2 regions of the Liquorilactobacillus hordei DSM 19519 genome follow, and region 2 is predicted to be linked to the other one. Evidence: a T-box and tRNA genes for the amino acid it is inferred to sense, from the RefSeq annotation. Region 2 holds a T-box; the other holds one or more tRNA genes.
What was found. A T-box is a leader RNA that pairs with one kind of tRNA and senses whether it is charged. The one in region 2 lies ahead of tyrS (tyrosine--tRNA ligase), so its partner is inferred to be a tRNA-Tyr.
Positions count from the first base shown of each region.

Region 1: it has a tRNA-Tyr gene. The T-box ahead of tyrS (tyrosine--tRNA ligase) is inferred to sense a tRNA for this amino acid. The anticodon was not compared.

Region 1 is NZ_CP049303.1:1,943,861-1,947,258, reverse strand. It holds rRNA gene G6O70_RS10835 (23S ribosomal RNA) at 1-1,158, shown strand, start outside; rRNA gene rrf (5S ribosomal RNA) at 1,242-1,358, shown strand; tRNA gene G6O70_RS10825 (tRNA-Asn) at 1,368-1,440, shown strand; tRNA gene G6O70_RS10820 (tRNA-Ser) at 1,456-1,547, shown strand; tRNA gene G6O70_RS10815 (tRNA-Glu) at 1,557-1,628, shown strand; tRNA gene G6O70_RS10810 (tRNA-Val) at 1,633-1,705, shown strand; tRNA gene G6O70_RS10805 (tRNA-Asp) at 1,715-1,788, shown strand; tRNA gene G6O70_RS10800 (tRNA-Phe) at 1,809-1,884, shown strand; tRNA gene G6O70_RS10795 (tRNA-Tyr) at 1,886-1,968, shown strand; tRNA gene G6O70_RS10790 (tRNA-Trp) at 1,980-2,053, shown strand; tRNA gene G6O70_RS10785 (tRNA-His) at 2,060-2,132, shown strand; tRNA gene G6O70_RS10780 (tRNA-Gln) at 2,141-2,212, shown strand; tRNA gene G6O70_RS10775 (tRNA-Cys) at 2,234-2,304, shown strand; tRNA gene G6O70_RS10770 (tRNA-Leu) at 2,360-2,444, shown strand; gene G6O70_RS10765 (ISL3 family transposase) at 2,576-3,398, opposite strand, start outside.
Region 2 is NZ_CP049303.1:759,263-762,660, forward strand. It holds gene G6O70_RS04875 (AAA family ATPase) at 1-1,108, shown strand, start outside; gene G6O70_RS04880 (Fur family transcriptional regulator) at 1,182-1,646, shown strand; T-box leader at 1,684-1,875, shown strand; gene tyrS (tyrosine--tRNA ligase) at 1,921-3,171, shown strand.

The DNA.
Region 1 (3,398 bases), 1.1 Mb from region 2:
CAAGTTCAGCCGCAGTGAATAGGCCCAAACGACTGTTTATCAAAAACACAGGTTTCTGCAAAATCGTAAGATGACGTATAGGGGCTGACGCCTGCCCGGTGCTGGAAGGTTAAGAGGATGGGTTAGCTTCGGCGAAGCTCAGAATTGAAGCCCCAGTAAACGGCGGCCGTAACTATAACGGTCCTAAGGTAGCGAAATTCCTTGTCGGGTAAGTTCCGACCCGCACGAAAGGCGTAACGATTTGGGCACTGTCTCAACGAGAGACTCGGTGAAATTATATTACCCGTGAAGATGCGGGTTACCCGCGACAGGACGGAAAGACCCCATGGAGCTTTACTGTAGCTTGATATTGGGTGTTTGTACAACTTGTACAGGATAGGTAGGAGCCATAGAAATCGGGACGCTAGTCTCGATGGAGGCATTGGTGGGATACTACCCTCGTTGTATGAACACTCTAACCCTCACCAATAAACGTGGTGGGAGACAGTGTCAGGTGGGCAGTTTGACTGGGGCGGTCGCCTCCTAAAAGGTAACGGAGGCGCCCAAAGGTTCCCTCAGAATGGTTGGAAATCATTCGCAGAGTGTAAAGGCACAAGGGAGCTTGACTGCGAGACCTACAAGTCGAGCAGGGACGAAAGTCGGGCTTAGTGATCCGGTGGTTCCGCATGGAAGGGCCATCGCTCAACGGATAAAAGCTACCCTGGGGATAACAGGCTTATCTCCCCCAAGAGTCCACATCGACGGGGAGGTTTGGCACCTCGATGTCGGCTCATCGCATCCTGGGGCTGTAGTCGGTCCCAAGGGTTGGGCTGTTCGCCCATTAAAGCGGTACGCGAGCTGGGTTCAGAACGTCGTGAGACAGTTCGGTCCCTATCCGTCGCGGGCGTAGGAAATTTGAGAGGATCTGTCCTTAGTACGAGAGGACCGGGATGGACACACCGCTGGTGTACCAGTTGTTCCGCCAGGAGCATCGCTGGGTAGCTATGTGTGGATGAGATAAACGCTGAAAGCATCTAAGTGCGAAACTCACCTCGAGATAAGATTTCCCATTCCTTCGGGAAGTAAGACCCCTGAGAGAAGATCAGGTAGATAGGTTGGAAGTGGAAGTACAGTGATGTATGGAGCGGACCAAAACTAATCGGTCGAGGACTTAACCAAAGAAAGAAATGCGGACGGTAGTTGATTAAGGAAGAGAAATATTAGCTAGTTTTGAGAGAACAAAGTTTTCTCAAGCAAAAGAGTGCGGTGATGATGGCAAGAAGGATACACCTGTTCCCATGTCGAACACAGAAGTTAAGCTTCTTAGCGCCGATAGTAGTTGGGGGATCGCCCCCTGCGAGGATAGGTCGTTGCCGTGCTTTAATTATTCCGGCATAGCTCAGTTGGTAGAGCACCTGACTGTTAATCAGGTTGTCGACGGTTCGAGCCCGCCTGCCGGAGTTTGTTGTTTATGCTGGAGAGTTGTCCGAGTTGGCCGAAGGAGCATGATTGGAAATCATGTAAACGGGTTATGACCTGTTTCAAGGGTTCGAATCCCTTACTCTCCGTAGCAGAATGACCCGTTGGTCAAGTGGTTAAGACACCGCCCTTTCACGGCGGTAACATGGGTTCAAATCCCGTACGGGTCATATTGGAGGATTAGCTCAGTTGGGAGAGCGGCTGCCTTACAAGCAGAGGGTCACAGGTTCGAGCCCTGTATCCTCCATAATATTACGGTCCTATAGTGTAGGGGTCTATCACGCCTGCCTGTCACGCAGGAGATCGTCGGTTCAAATCCGTCTAGGACCGTTTTATATTTATATTTTGATGGCTCGGTAGCTCAGTTGGTAGAGCAATGGATTGAAGCTCCATGTGTCGGCAGTTCGATTCTGTCCCGCGCCACCATGGAAGGGTAGCGAAGTCTGGCTAAACGCGGCGGACTGTAAATCCGCTCCTTCGGGTTCGGTGGTTCGAATCCACTCCCTTCCATTTTTAATAATAGGGGTATAGTTTAAAGGTAGAACTACGGTCTCCAAAACCGTCAGTGTGGGTTCAATTCCTACTACCCCTGCCATTGATGGCGATAGTGGCGAAGTGGTTAACGCACCGGATTGTGGCTCCGGCACGCGTGGGTTCGATTCCCACCTATCGCCTTTAAGATTGGGTTATAGCCAAGCGGTAAGGCAAGGGACTTTGACTCCCTCATGCGCTGGTTCGAATCCAGCTAACCCAGTTTTGGATTTGTACTATATCTGGCGGTATAGCCAAGTGGTAAGGCAGAGGTCTGCAAAACCTTCATCACCGGTTCAAATCCGGTTACCGCCTTTAGTTGCTTTTAGGCGCTAACAGTAGTATAGTTTTATAAGTATTGTAGTAGTATGCCGGTGTGGCGGAATTGGCAGACGCGCTGGACTCAAAATCCAGTGCCCGTTGAGGGCGTATCGGTTCGACCCCGATCACCGGTATTTATGGTAACAGTTGGAAACAAAAATAAGGAAGTCTTAAACCGTATGGTTGAGGCTTCTTTTTTTAATGAAAACAATTAATGGCTCTTTGTCAACCGCTGTTGATGGGAAATTTTTAAAAGAAAATCAATTCATTTTCGAATTGGTTTTCTTTTTTTTATTCGAATCGTAAATTCAATTCTAATCCGGGTGTAAAAATGTGACCAGTTTCTATAGCCGTATGCCGTGCGTTTAATTTGTTTGATTTTGCGATTAACACCTTCTAGTGGGCCATTTGAATAGTTGCTTGCCATCATGTTTTTAATTAATGGTAGATATTTGCGATAGGTCTTTATTGTAGTTTCAAGCTGTGGGCTGACTTTGTCAGCTCGATTTAGTGTTTTAATGAACTTTAAATAATCACGCTTTCTTAAGGCATCAACTAGGGAATGCGCAACGAAGTAAGTGTGTTGGTAGGTTGAATCTAACTCAAGACCTTGCCAGACTAATTGTTCTTGGGTGAACCAGTTCTTTAAATGCGCAAACCATTGTGGTTTACGTTGATTTAAGCCAGAATAAGTTTTTAAAAATAAACGCCAGTGATGTTTGAGAACTCGATATTCTCGTGAATTTTGAGTGAATCGATGCATTAACTGTACGCGTGTCTGGTTCAGTGCTTGGAGTCCCATTTGAACTAGATGAAAGTTATCGGCGATAACTTTTGCTTCTGGAAAAATTATGTGAATTACGGATTGATACTGTGCATTGAAATCAATAACTACTTGTTTAACTTTCCTACGTTCAGCTAAGGAATAGTTACTTTCAAAGTGATTTTGGATACTTCGATTAAGGCGATTAGGTAAAACAGAAACTAGCCGATGTGTATCACCATCAATGGCAATAAAACTCATCTGATGACCAGTGGAGCGAAATTCATCAAAACACAACGTAGTTGGTAAGGTAAGCAAGGCGGTC
Region 2 (3,398 bases):
TATTTCTTCTATGAAACAGTTGGAGAAAATTATAGTAGATAAGCAGCAAAAAATTACAGCTTTTGAAACCGAAAAGCAAAAAATCTTTAGTGAAATGACTGAACTTAGTAATAACTTAACGATTCTTACTGAGCGACTTAAAGGCCTCAAGAATACGAGTGACTCCTTAGAAATCAAGTTACGGCAAGATACTGAAAAACTTACTAAAGTTATGCACAATCACGATAAAAACTTGACTTTCACTATGATGAAGACGGGAATTAAGGAAATAAAGAAGATTGAAATGGTTGAATCCAAAATTAAAGATTACCGAAATAAAATGTTTGAATTAAAAACGCAAATTACTGATTTAAAAATAAGAACAGAGGGAAAAGTTATTCCAGATATTGCAAAGTTAGATGCCTCTCTTTTACAATTAAAGAAAAATAAGGAAGAAGTTTTTGCAGAATACGAAAAAATTTCACAGAAGCATTCTGAACTATTAAAAGTGAGTCAGGCAGTTAATAAAAGATGGGACGAATATCAAGCAAAACTTAAATTAGATGCTCAGTGGAATGAACTGCTAGAAGTAATTGGTGGAAAGGGCAAGGTAAAATTAGGATTAGAACGATATGTATTACGTAGGTACTTGGAGCGGGTATTGCAAGTGGCTAACATTAAATTACTGAACTTGACAAACGAGAGATACCACTTTGAAATTGATAGAAATAATGGAACGTATGCTACAAATACTGGACTTGAGTTGAATATTTTTGATGCTGATTTAGGTAAATTTAGGAGTGTTAAAACACTTTCTGGTGGTGAAAGTTTCATTGCGGCTTTGTGTTTAGCACTCGCGATGGCAGAAGTTATTCAGAGTATTAACGGAGGAACACAGATTGATGCTTTATTTATTGATGAAGGTTTTGGAGCATTAGATGATGATTCTTTGCAAGTAGCTTTAGAAGCGCTTCAAACTTTAGAAGGAAAAAATCGTTTAATTGGGATAATTAGTCACGTAAGTGCTCTACGTGAACAATTACCAGCTCAGATTAGAATAGAATCTAAAAATGGTCGCAGTGTGGCACATTATATTTTTGATTTTGAAGAGATACCAGCTCATAGATAGACATTTTTTTATTGAAGGTATAATATTATTGTTGAGAATTATTATCATTTATAATTATTGAGGAGTGAACGTGATGGCAACGCAGGGACAAAATACTTTGCTAGTAGCTGCGAACAAGCTAAAAAACAACAAAATAAAAAATACGCCACAAAGACAGGTAATCCTGTCGTATTTAATGACATCACACGACCACCCATCGATTGAGATGATTTTCAAATATGTTAGAAAAAATGGTTTTAGTGTCAGTTTGGCAACAGTATATAATACTTTACAATTATTTGTGGATCATAATTTAATTATTGAGATTGCTGCGGATAGCGGGGGACATATGAGGTATGATTATTTCGAAATACCGCATTACCATGTTATTTGTGTCAATTGTAATAAGATTGTTGATGTTTTTGATGATTCGTATAAAAAGAACGAGAAAATTGCTACAGTTGAGACTGGCTATCAAGTTTTGAACAGTCAGTATGAGGTTTATGGAATTTGTCCAGAGTGTCAAAGGAAAATTAAAGAAAAAGAAGATAAAATATAATTGACACATTGATATGTCTAAGTTATACTTTGTCTATTAAAAAGCGATGAGATAGATAGTAGGAAGATAATCACTGTTTAAGAGACTTGATGGTATTGTGAATCAAGACAAATTATTCTTCCGAATTACACTATTGAGCTTAGCATAGACTCACCTCTTTAGCGGTGTAAGAGCTGGTCACATGTGTGACAACTTGGGTGGTAACGCGGAATTTATTTTCGTCCCTAATACTATTAATAGTATTGGGGACTTTTTTATTTTAGGAGGAAGAATAATGAACATTATTGATGAGTTAACATGGCGCGGAGCAATTAACCAAATGTCGGATGAAGAAGGATTAAGAAAAAAAGTAGAAGAAAAATCAATAGGTGTATATTGTGGTGTTGATCCAACTGGGGATAGTTTGCACATTGGACATCTTATACCTTTTATGATGCTTAAACGGTTTCAGACGGCTGGGCATCGAGCACATATCATAATTGGAGGTGGAACAGGATCAATAGGTGATCCTTCAGGAAGAAATTCTGAAAGAGTTCTGCAAACAATGGAGCAAGTTCATCATAATGAAGAAGCATTGACTGCTCAAATGAAGCACCTTTTTGGTAAAGATAATATAACTGTTGTGAACAACTATGACTGGTTATCAAAAATAGATTTACTGAGTTTCTTGCGGGATTATGGGAAATTATTTAGTATAAATACAATGTTGAATAAAGAAGTAGTTTCAAGTCGCCTAGAGAGTGGAATTTCTTTTACAGAATTTACATACCAGATCCTGCAATCAATTGATTTTCATCATTTATTAAAAGAAAATGACGTTGAACTTCAAATTGGCGGTGCGGATCAATGGGGAAATATTACTTCAGGAATTGACATGATTCATAAAATTGAGGGTTCTGAAACAGAAGCATTTGCATTAACAATTCCGCTGATGTTAAAAGCAGATGGAACTAAATTTGGTAAAACAGCAGGTGGTGCCGTTTGGCTTGATCCGGAGAAAACAACACCATACGAATTTTATCAATTTTGGTTGAACCAAGATGATCGGGATGTAATAAAATATCTGAAATACTTTACTTTTTTAGGAGAAGAAGAGATAAATGAATTGGCACAAAAAGTTGCCAACGAACCTGAAAAACGTGAGGCTCAAAGAAAATTGGCTGAAGAAGTGACAGCTTTTGTACATGGAGATGAAGCGGTAGTTCAGGCAGAACATATTTCTAGAGCATTATTTTCTGGCGATGTTAAGCTGTTAACGGCAGCTGAAATAAAACAAGGTTTTAAAAAAATGCCAACAGTTGAGATTAAAAGCGAAGTAATAAATATTATTGATTTGCTTGTTTCGACACAAATTGAAAAATCGAAACGACAGGCGCGCGAAGATGTTGCAAATGGAGCTATCTATATAAATGGTGAGAGAATTCAGGAACTTGATTATCAAATTAATCCTGCTGATTCATTTGAAGGAAAATTTGTAATTGTTCGTCGTGGGAAAAAGAAATATTTTCTTGCTGAAGTAAAATAAAAAAAGCTTTATTCTGAAAAAAATGTTAAATTCAGAATAAAGCTTTCTTTTTTTGTTGTATTTATTGAAAATTACGAATTATTTTTATTTATACATTGAAATAGTTAAGATATTCAAAAGAGAGTTTTTGAATTATTCTTTATCACTTTATTTTTTGTGAATTTTTTCTTGACGATTTGATTAGGTGAGCGTATAGTAATCAATGTTGTTGCAACAGATTCCTTTTT